DNA from 2 places in the Abyssisolibacter fermentans genome. Region 2 is predicted to be linked to the other one. Evidence: riboswitches for the same ligand, from Rfam matches in the RefSeq annotation. Region 2 holds a riboswitch; the other holds the start of a gene.
The links. Region 2 has a riboswitch for molybdenum cofactor ahead of AYC61_RS07590 (FMN-binding protein). Riboswitches for the same ligand answer to the same signal wherever they lie in the genome.
Positions count from the first base shown of each region.

Region 1 (5,195 bases), on a different contig from region 2:
ATCCACCAGCATGACTTGGGTCAACTATTACAGGTAAATGACTATGTTTCTTAATAACTGGTATAGCACTTAAATCTAAAGTATTTCTTGTATATTTTTCAAACGTTCTTATACCTCTTTCGCACAAAATAATATTTTCATTTCCCTCTGACATAATATACTCTGCTGCCATTAATAACTCCTGTATTGTTGCTGACATACCTCTTTTAAGTAATATAGCCTTTTTGGTCATACCTACTTCTTTTAGTAAATCAAAATTTTGCATATTTCTAGCACCTATTTGTATAATATCAACATCATCAATAAATTTATCCAAGTATTTTGGAGACATAAGCTCAGTAACAATCGGTAAACCTGTCTCTTTCTTTGCAAGCTTTAGAAGCTCTAGACCATCTAATTCCATACCTTGAAAGCTGTAAGGTGATGTTCTAGGTTTAAATGCTCCACCTCTTAATATTGATGCTCCTGCACTTTTTACTTCCTTAGCAATGGAAACAATTTGTTCCTCACTTTCTACAGAACATGGACCTGCCATAACAGTAAAATGACCTTGTCCAATTTTTCGCCCGCAAATATCTATTATTGTATCCTCTGGATGAAATAATCTATTAACCTTTTTGTATGGCTCTTGAACATGTATTATTTTTTCCACATTTTCATTAGCATTAAGTAAATCTGGATCAATATTACTTGTATCTCCAACAAGACCAATTAAATAATAAGTCTGCCCTTTAAACTCACATATTTCACATCCTAATTCTTTCATTTTCCTCTTGATTTTGTTCACATTTTCTTGTTTTTCTTCGCTTTTTATAACTATTAACATTTTTTCATCCTCCTTATGCTTTAATGCATTATATTGTTAAAGTAATTTGGTTGCTATAGTACTTCTTCTTATGTTTTTTGATATTTAAAAAGAAGCTCTAATGAGCTTCTTCATATAATCAATTTTTAATATATTTATTTTATGTTATTAAATATATTGATATATATAAATGTCATTAGAAAGAAATTGTTTGATTTTTTTACAAAACAAATAGCTAGCGCTAAAAAAGTTAAAAAAGCCCCAGAAAAAGTTAAAGAAAAAGTTAAATTCAAATTGTTTTGTATTTGTCTTTCTAATGTCTAACATTCTTATTCCTCCTATTGTACATATATAGCAGTAAACACTTCAATCAATATTTTAGTTCCCTGCTTAATAAATATATTGTTTATGATTATAACAAAATCCCTACTAAAGTCAATAGATTTTTTTTATTTTTTATAGATTAGTCTGAAAATTTGAAAAGTTCAACTTTTTTAAGTAAATATCTTTTTGTTTTATTTATTCATAAAAAAAGTCAATTTATTTCTCACATCTAAAACTGAAAAATTCAGTATCCTCTATAATCACATTGGTAAAATTATATTTTTTACATAAATTATTTATAGTCAAATCATTTGGTATTCCATCCTCGTCAGCATGATATCCAATTTTTTGACGATATAATCTTAAACCTTCTCTAGTTCTAGCATGTGCAATGACAAATTTTCCACCTTTATTTAAATGTTTATATGATTTATCAAATACTACATCTAAATTATTAAAATGAGGAATACTATTAAAAATAATTATGTAATCAAATGTTTCATTTAATTTTATTTCCTTATCATAATCACAACATATGTTCTCAACATTAGGGAATTTTTTATTCAATTCCTCAAGCATTTTTTCAGAAATATCTATTGCTAGATATCTTTTTAAGTTTATATCCTTTAATACAACATATAATACTCCCGTTCCTGCACCTACATCTAATAAAGCTGAACCTTCACTCACATTTATATCTGATATTAACTTTTTCATAATTTCTAATTTTTCATTTGATATATCTTTAGTCCATTTCTTGTAAGTTTGATTAAAATATTCTTTTTGATTTTCTATCATTCTTCACCCTTTTGTATATATTCCTTTCTTTAATTGTTTTTAAGAATTCAACTTATTAATTTGATATTATTCTATTTATAATACTCAAAGTAACTTATCTAAGTATAACATATTATAACAATAGGTCTATAGAAATTTATAAAAATAGGTTTTGTATCATACTCTTATATATTTTTATCAAGACAATAAATTCAGGCAGATAATTTCGTACTAAAATATGGGCTCTTTTATCTATACTGTAAATATTCTCAAAAGTTATTGAATATGTAGCAATAAAAATATATAATGTTTATGTGTTTTAAACAGATCCTAAGTAACTAACTTGAGTAAGCTAGATTACTATACAACATATCTTGAACAATATTTCTAAAGCATTATCGTAAATAAAGCTTGAGTAAGTTACAATTACACATCTACATTAATAAATATTAACAAAATTTAATAAATACTTCTCTTCGAGTTTCTCTATCTAAAGACAACACGTCCATGATTCTGAAACCGATAGGGTACAATTAGAAATGATTGTGCCTCCCAGTGTGGAAAGAAGAGATAATAATAGAGTATGACTAATATAAGGACTAAATTGATGTTTAGTTAAATAAGTTGTTTGCTATTAATTTGTATTTATAGATATCGTAATATATGTAGTTTATATTTTCTTGTCTTTGCTTAAATATTTTCTAAACATTTTTAAATTAGCCATTGTATTTAGCCTTATTTGTATTGCTCAAATATTATCTTCTTTTTGATAGACAACTGGTGTATCACTTTAAAGTTTATTATAAAGGAGGATTTTTTTATGTCTAATGCTTATTTTAAATTAGAAAAACCAAAAAATGAACCAGTATTTTCATATGCAAAGGGAAGTACCAAAAGAATTGAACTTAAGAATAAACTCAAAGAATTAAAGCAAAAAGAAATTGAAATTCCTTTGATAATTGGGGGAAAAGAAATAAAAACTGGTAATACAAGACAATGTGTAATTCCACATGATAAAAATCATGTACTTGCTACATATCATATGGCAGGCGAAAAGGAAGTAAAAATGGCAATTGAAGCTGCTATGAAAGCAAAAAAAGAATGGGACAAAATGCCATGGGAGCATAGAGCATCAATATTTTTAAAAGCTGCTCAGTTATTAGCAGGACCATGGAGATATACTTTAAATGCTGCTACAATGCTTGGACAAAGCAAAACTGCCTATCAAGCAGAAATTGATTCAGCTTGCGAATTAATTGACTTTTTAAGATTTAACACTTATTTTATGTCTGAGATTTATAGCGATCAGACTGCTTCTTCTATCAATACTTGGAATAGATTAGAATACAGAGGTCTTGAAGGATTTGTTTTCGCTGTAACACCATTTAATTTCACTGCCATAGGAGGGAATTTATGTATATCCCCTGCTATGATGGGAAACGTAGTACTTTGGAAACCATCTCATACAGCAGTATATTCTAATTACTTATTTATGAAATTATTGCAGGAAGCAGGATTACCAGATGGCGTTATCAATTTTATACCTGGAGCTGGAAGCTTAATTGGAAACATTGTTTTTGATAGCGAATGGTTTGCAGGAGTACATTTCACAGGCTCAACTGGTGTATTTAATACAATGTGGCAGTCTATTGGTAAAAATATTTCTAAATATAGATCATATCCCAAAATTGTAGGAGAAACTGGAGGTAAGGATTTTGTATTTGCACATAATCTAGCAGATATTGATGCTCTTAGTATTGCTTTGATTAGAGGTGCATTTGAATATCAAGGACAAAAATGCTCAGCTGCATCTCGTGCCTATATACCTGAAAGCATATGGCCTATTTTAAAAAATAAACTAATTGATGAAGTTTCAACCATTAAAATAGGTGATATTGATGATTTCACTAATTTCATGAGCGCTGTAATAGATAAAAAATCCTTTGATAATATTAAATCATATATAGATTATGCGAAAGCTTCTGATGAAGCTGAAATAATATGTGGTGGAGAGTGTGATGATAGTATTGGTTATTTTGTTAAACCAACTATCATAGTAACAACTAATCCGAATTTCAAAACAATAACAGAAGAAATTTTCGGCCCAGTACTTACTATATATGTTTATAAGGATGATGCTCTCGAAGAAACTCTTAAGTTATGTAATGAATCAACGCCTTATGGATTAACAGGGTCTATTTTTTCTCAAGATAGAAATGCAATTATTAAAATGGGAAATCTACTTTACTATGCAGCGGGTAATTTATACATCAATGACAAGCCTACAGGAGCAGTTGTAGGACAGCAACCATTTGGAGGCTCAAGGGCTTCAGGAACAAATGATAAAGCTGGCAGCAAATTGAATTTATTAAGATGGACAAACCCAAGGGTTATAAAAGAAACCTTTAATCCAGCTAAGGATTATAAGTATCCATTTATGGACGAAAAATAAAAGGGTTGTCTCAAAATGGTAAATTTCTGCGTTAATGAAATATTTCACGACTAATCATGAGTAGAGAACAGAAATCTATGATTTCTTGTGAATCACTTATTCCTAGGAGCGAAGTGAGTAGTGAGCTACATCATAGTACGCTCATATCTGTAAGCAGAGAACCTAAATCTTTGATTTAGTATGAATCGCTTACTCAGAGGAAGAATGAGTCTGAGTTTCAATTAATATAAAAATGCCTTGAACTTCACTCATTTTGATACAACCCAAGGACACAAAATATTTTAAAACAACCCGATGACTAAAAAATGTTAGTCACCCGGTTTTAAAAGTTAAAACTCTTTATGTTCAGTTCTAGTTATTATTTCATCTTGGAGTGCTTTATTTAGATTATTAAAATAATCACTATATCCCGCTACACGTACAATAAGATTTTTATATTTATCAGGACATTTTTGTGCATCTCTTAACGTTTCAGCATCAATAACATTGAATTGAAGATGATGCCCATCTAATTTAAAATATACACGTATTAAATCTTTCATTCTACTAAGACCTTTTTGCCCTCTCAATATTTGTGGTGTGAATTTTTGATTTAATAATGCTCCTCCAGTTCTAAGCTGATCCATTTTAGATGCCGATTTTATAACAGCTGTTGGTCCATTCTTATCAGCACCTTGAACTGGAGAAATACCTTCTGATAATGGTACTTTTGCCTTTCTTCCATCTGGAGTAGCCCCTATTACACTACCAAAATAAACGTGACATGTCGTTGGAAGCATTTCTATTCTGTAAGTTCCTCCATTTATCGTATTTCTACCATCTACTGCATTATAAAAA
Region 1 covers NZ_LOHE01000002.1:53,754-58,948, reverse strand. Annotated here, with positions in the region: gene aroF (3-deoxy-7-phosphoheptulonate synthase) at 1-826, opposite strand, end outside; gene AYC61_RS00405 (class I SAM-dependent DNA methyltransferase) at 1,346-1,927, opposite strand; molybdenum cofactor riboswitch at 2,369-2,490, shown strand; gene pruA (L-glutamate gamma-semialdehyde dehydrogenase) at 2,727-4,358, shown strand; gene hypD (trans-4-hydroxy-L-proline dehydratase) at 4,688-5,195, opposite strand, start outside.
Region 1: another riboswitch for molybdenum cofactor. It lies ahead of pruA (L-glutamate gamma-semialdehyde dehydrogenase); the one in region 2 lies ahead of AYC61_RS07590 (FMN-binding protein).

Region 2 (5,195 bases):
AAAGTAGCCGCTCCCCTTTTACGTGTAATACCTACGCTCATGACTATCCACAGCATATAAAATCCACCTGCTATAACTCCACCAGGTATATATAATGAACTTGTTACTATGTGAATAAGAGGTACAATCACAGATTTAGTTGCTATACCCAAAGCTGCCATCATAGCTATAATAACTAAATCAAACATTGAAAACCTATCCAAACCTTTTTTTGTCATTTTATTTGCTCCATTTAAATAAATTTCTATTTATGTACTAATTCAATACTTGCTACATATTTTATTTTGGTATCTTTAGGCATATCTTTAAAAGCTATATTATAAGTATCCTTTTTCTTATATATATAACCTGCCTCAAACATATCTTTTGTTATTTCTTTGCTATATCCATCTGCACATGAAACTTTAATAGCTTCTTCTTTATCAAAGCCTATTTGTTTTAAAAATGTTGTTAATGCTACCTCTTCATCTGACTTAATAATTGCTTCTATATTAAAAAATGCAATATCATCATAAGCAAACCATAATATATTTTTAACATGCATTCCTTTTGGCAAATCAGGAGATAAAAAAGCAGGTGATTCTTTCCCTGTTACTTTTATATAACCACTTTTAAATACATCTATATTTTCATTTTTTTCTAAGCCATCTACAGATTTTATGAACACTGAATCACTAGTAGAATTTATTTGATATTTTTCTATTAAATCACTAGTTTTTATAGCTTTGTCTACATCTTCATAATAAGTATAATCGTTTAATTTTAAATCTTTAATAGCTGTTTGAAGTAATAAAACCTTTGAAGTTGTGTTATTTCTTGTACTTGATATTAATTCAATTTTACTAAGATTTCTTAAACAATACATAGATCTTTCCTCAGGAATCATTATCCTAATAGGTTTACTTTTATCATCTAATGGTTTGCCATCTATTTCATAAGCTAAAATAACATCTCTAATAGCTATTATTTCCTTAGGTACTTCAATAGAATAACCATCTCCTGCTTCTAATCTAATTGCATTATAATCATTTTTAGATTTATCATATTTCTTTAAAATCTCTTCAAGCATTATTCCCTTAACAGAATAAACTTGTTCCTCTCCACTTGACCTAATTACTTTTACATCTTGAGTTATTTCTGTATAATTCTTCATCTCATCAAAGCCTAAACTAATATCCTCATCACTTATACCTACTATTGTTATACTCTTCGTGCTATCTACCTTAGGTTCATCAATAACTTTACAGTTAACTTTCTCACTACAACCAACAGCTAATAATGCTAAAATAATCATTATAACAATAAAAGAATTTTTAAAACACCTTTTCATATTTACTCTACCTCCATAGTTTAACCCTTATTATTCATATAACTTTGAATAATATGTTGTATAATTCTGAATTAGAAGATTTCAGTGAATTCGAAGGCATACCGAGTTGGTATGTCAAGAATTTAATGGTATCTTATAATCAGAACAACATTATTAATGAATCTCCTATTCATTTTATTCATATGAGTAAGCGACTCACAAAAAATCATAGATTTTAGTTCACTGCTCAAAATCAAGATTTGGGTTCACTGCTCATAATTTTCTATGATTAATATGGGTTCAATATTTTGAATACATAAATTTACTCCCTTAACTACAGCTTCACTTGTTATAGTAGCTCCAGTTATAGCCGTAACCTCCCATGGATTTTCGGATACTATTTTAGCAATTTTTAAACTTTGATTTATCGGTTTATTTATAAATCTTTTCAGAAACCAATCTTTAGTAACATAACCTCCATAATCATGAGTTTCATTATGTTCTATAATGTGTATATCTGATATCTTTTTACTGTCATTATCAATAGTGACCATAAATTTTATATAATCTTTGTATCCTTTACTGCGAACAATTTGAACTATTTGATACTTTTCATCAGCTTCCTTACTAACTTTGTAAACTCTAATTATACTATCATCTTCATACTTAGTAAGTCTATCTATGCTATAATCTTGTCCAAATTTATTTCTTACTGTATCTAATTCTGCATCATTAGAACATCCAATTAATAATAACATACTTAATAATGTAATAATAACAGTTCTAAATATCAAAATCACCTCCAATACAGCTAAATCAATAGATGTAACCCACATTTTACTGTCAAAACAAAAAACTCCCTTATTATAAACAAAGGAGAGTATCATAAATCAAAGCTTGTTATTTTAAAAAATCTCCTTTCCAAATGGGAGGCAATATCGTTTCCAATATTACCCTATCGGCTTAAAATCCATGCTTTTGCAACAGGATGATAAGCTCGGAGAAACTTATATTTAAGAACATTTTAACTTATTAATATGATTTTGTCAATTAATCCATTTTAGTAGAAAATTCTTGATACAGAAAAATAAAACCCTCAACAGCAGGCATATAAAAAGAAAAGCAGCTTCATTATTAAACCCAAATTATTTTATATTTTTATATTGCTTTTTTATAAATTCTAAGTTATTATTATATTAACATATGAATAGATGTTCATATATAGGAGGTGTATCTATAATGTGTGATAATATCTTTGATAAATCCTTAGTTGATAAAATTAAAGATGAAATGCCTAAAGATGAAGTTTTATATGACTTAGCTGATTTTTTTAAAGTTTTTGGTGATTCAACACGTATTAAAATTTTATATTCACTGTTTAAATCTGAAATGTGTGTAAGCGATATTGCCACTATTTTAAACTTAAATCAATCTGCTGTTTCTCATCAATTAAGATTATTAAAGAACTCTAGGCTTGTTAAATATAGAAAAAAAGGAAAGATGGTACTTTACTCATTAGATGATGATCATGTTAAGAAAATATTTGATCAAGGATTAAATCATATAAATCATATTGAGGATTAATATTACTGAGATTATTTAGTTATATCAATAATTTGGGTAATTAAGGGGGGACAAAAATGAAATATCAATTTAATTTAAATGGATTACATTGTGCTGGTTGTGCAGCTAAAATGGAAAACAATATAAACGAACAAAATTTTATTGAGAAAGCAACAGTTAATTTTACGACAAGTAAGCTGACTTTAGTTTTTACAGATGATAGTAATGTTCAGGATAATATTTTAAAGATTGAAGACATAGTAAAATCAATAGAACCTGATGTTACACTAGAAAGAATTGATTCTAATAAACATGTTCATGAAGTCTGTCATGACCACGATTGCAATTGTGCCCATGACCATAATAATAGCCATGAACATAACCACAAGCATAGTGACGAACATGAGCATCATCATAATAATAAATTTGATAAGAAAACAATATTGACTATAATAATTGGAACCGTATTTTTAGTACTCGGTTTAACATTAAAAGTTGATTCTAATATTAAGCTTGCTATGTTCACTTTGTCATATCTCATAATAGGTGGCAAAGTATTATTAAATGCTATAAAGGGTTTATTTAAAGGTAGAATTATAGATGAAGGTATTTTAATGACTATTGCTTCTTTAAGTGCCTTCTATATAGGTGAATATCCAGAGGCAGTTGCCGTTATGCTATTTTATAATATCGGTCAAATTATGGAGGGAGCTGCTGTTAATCATTCAAGAAACTCTATTTCTTCATTAATAAGCATGAAACCAGATTACGCTAATCTAAAAACTCCTAATGGAACAAAAAAAGTTGCTCCCGAGAGCGTTAATGTAGGAGATTTATTAATTGTAAAAACTGGTGAAAGAGTTCCTGTAGATGGTAAAATTAAAGACGGAAAATCTGCTTTCGATACTTCTGCAATTACAGGAGAATCTATCCCTCAAAATTTAGATATCAATGAAACTGTTTATAGTGGTTTTATAAATACAGGGAATGTAGTAACTATAGAAGTTACAAAAAAATATGAAGAATCAACAATAGCTAAGATTTTAGATTTGGTTGAAAACTCTGCTGATAAAAAAGCTAATACAGAAAAATTCATGACTAAATTTGCTAAATACTATACTCCTGCTGTCGTCATAGTTGCTTTGCTGATTACCTTAGTCCCTAGTTTATTTTTACATTTAGATTTTTCTAAATGGCTATATAGAGGTGCGGTATTTTTAGTTGTTTCATGTCCATGTGCTTTAGTAATCTCTATACCACTTGGTTATTTTGCAGGCATAGGTAAAGCTTCTAGTAAAGGTATTTTAGTTAAGGGTGGTAATTATCTCGAAGCTTTAAGTAATATTGATAGTATTGTTTTTGATAAGACAGGTACATTGACAAAGGGAAACTTTGTAGTAACGTCTGTTAAATCTGTAGGGAACATGAAAAAGGATGAATTAATTTTTTATGCCGCTCATGCTGAAGCATATTCAAATCATCCTATAGGTAAATCTATTAAACAAGCATATTTTAAAAATGTTAATGAGGATATAATAAAAGATTATAAAGAAAAGGCTGGGCATGGTGTAGAAGCTGTTATAAATGAAAATTTAATTACTGCTGGCAATGCTAGATTTATGAAATCTAAAAATATATCAATCGCTGAAGCTGATGAATACGGAACTGTTATATATCTAGCTGTAAATGAAATTCTAGAAGGCTATATTGTAATAGCTGATGAAGTAAAAGAAGATTCTATAAAAGCTATAAAAGAACTCAAAACCTTAAACTTAAATAATATAACAATGTTAACAGGTGATAATCAGTCTACTGCATTAAAAGTAGCTTCTAAATTAGGTATAAGCAATGTACATGCAAACTTGTTACCAGCCGATAAAGTTGAAATACTTGAAGCTATTCAAGCAAAAAAAGTAAAAGGTAGAACAACTGGTTTTGTAGGTGATGGCATAAATGATGCTCCGGTACTTGCTAGATCAGATATTGGTTTTGCTATGGGTGGTCTAGGTTCAGATGCCGCAATAGAGGCTTCAGATATTGTTTTGATGACTGATGAAGTATCAAAAATACCACAAGGAATTAAAATAGCTCGTAAAACCAAGTCAATAATTTGGCAGAATATAATACTAGCTCTAGGAATTAAACTTGGTGTTATGATTTTGGGAACACTCGGATTAGCGAATATGTGGCAAGCAGTTTTTGCAGATGTTGGTGTGACTATTTTAGCAATATTAAATGCTCTCAGAATTTTGAAAAAAAATTATTAAATTAAATAACTTATTGTAGCATTAAGTATAAAATAACTCATTTGGCACAATGAGTT
Region 2 covers NZ_LOHE01000048.1:19,551-24,745, forward strand. Annotated here, with positions in the region: gene AYC61_RS07580 (ECF transporter S component) at 1-218, opposite strand, end outside; gene AYC61_RS07585 (molybdopterin-dependent oxidoreductase) at 245-1,330, opposite strand; gene AYC61_RS07590 (FMN-binding protein) at 1,576-2,103, opposite strand; molybdenum cofactor riboswitch at 2,208-2,324, opposite strand; gene AYC61_RS07595 (ArsR/SmtB family transcription factor) at 2,549-2,893, shown strand; gene AYC61_RS07600 (heavy metal translocating P-type ATPase) at 2,950-5,139, shown strand.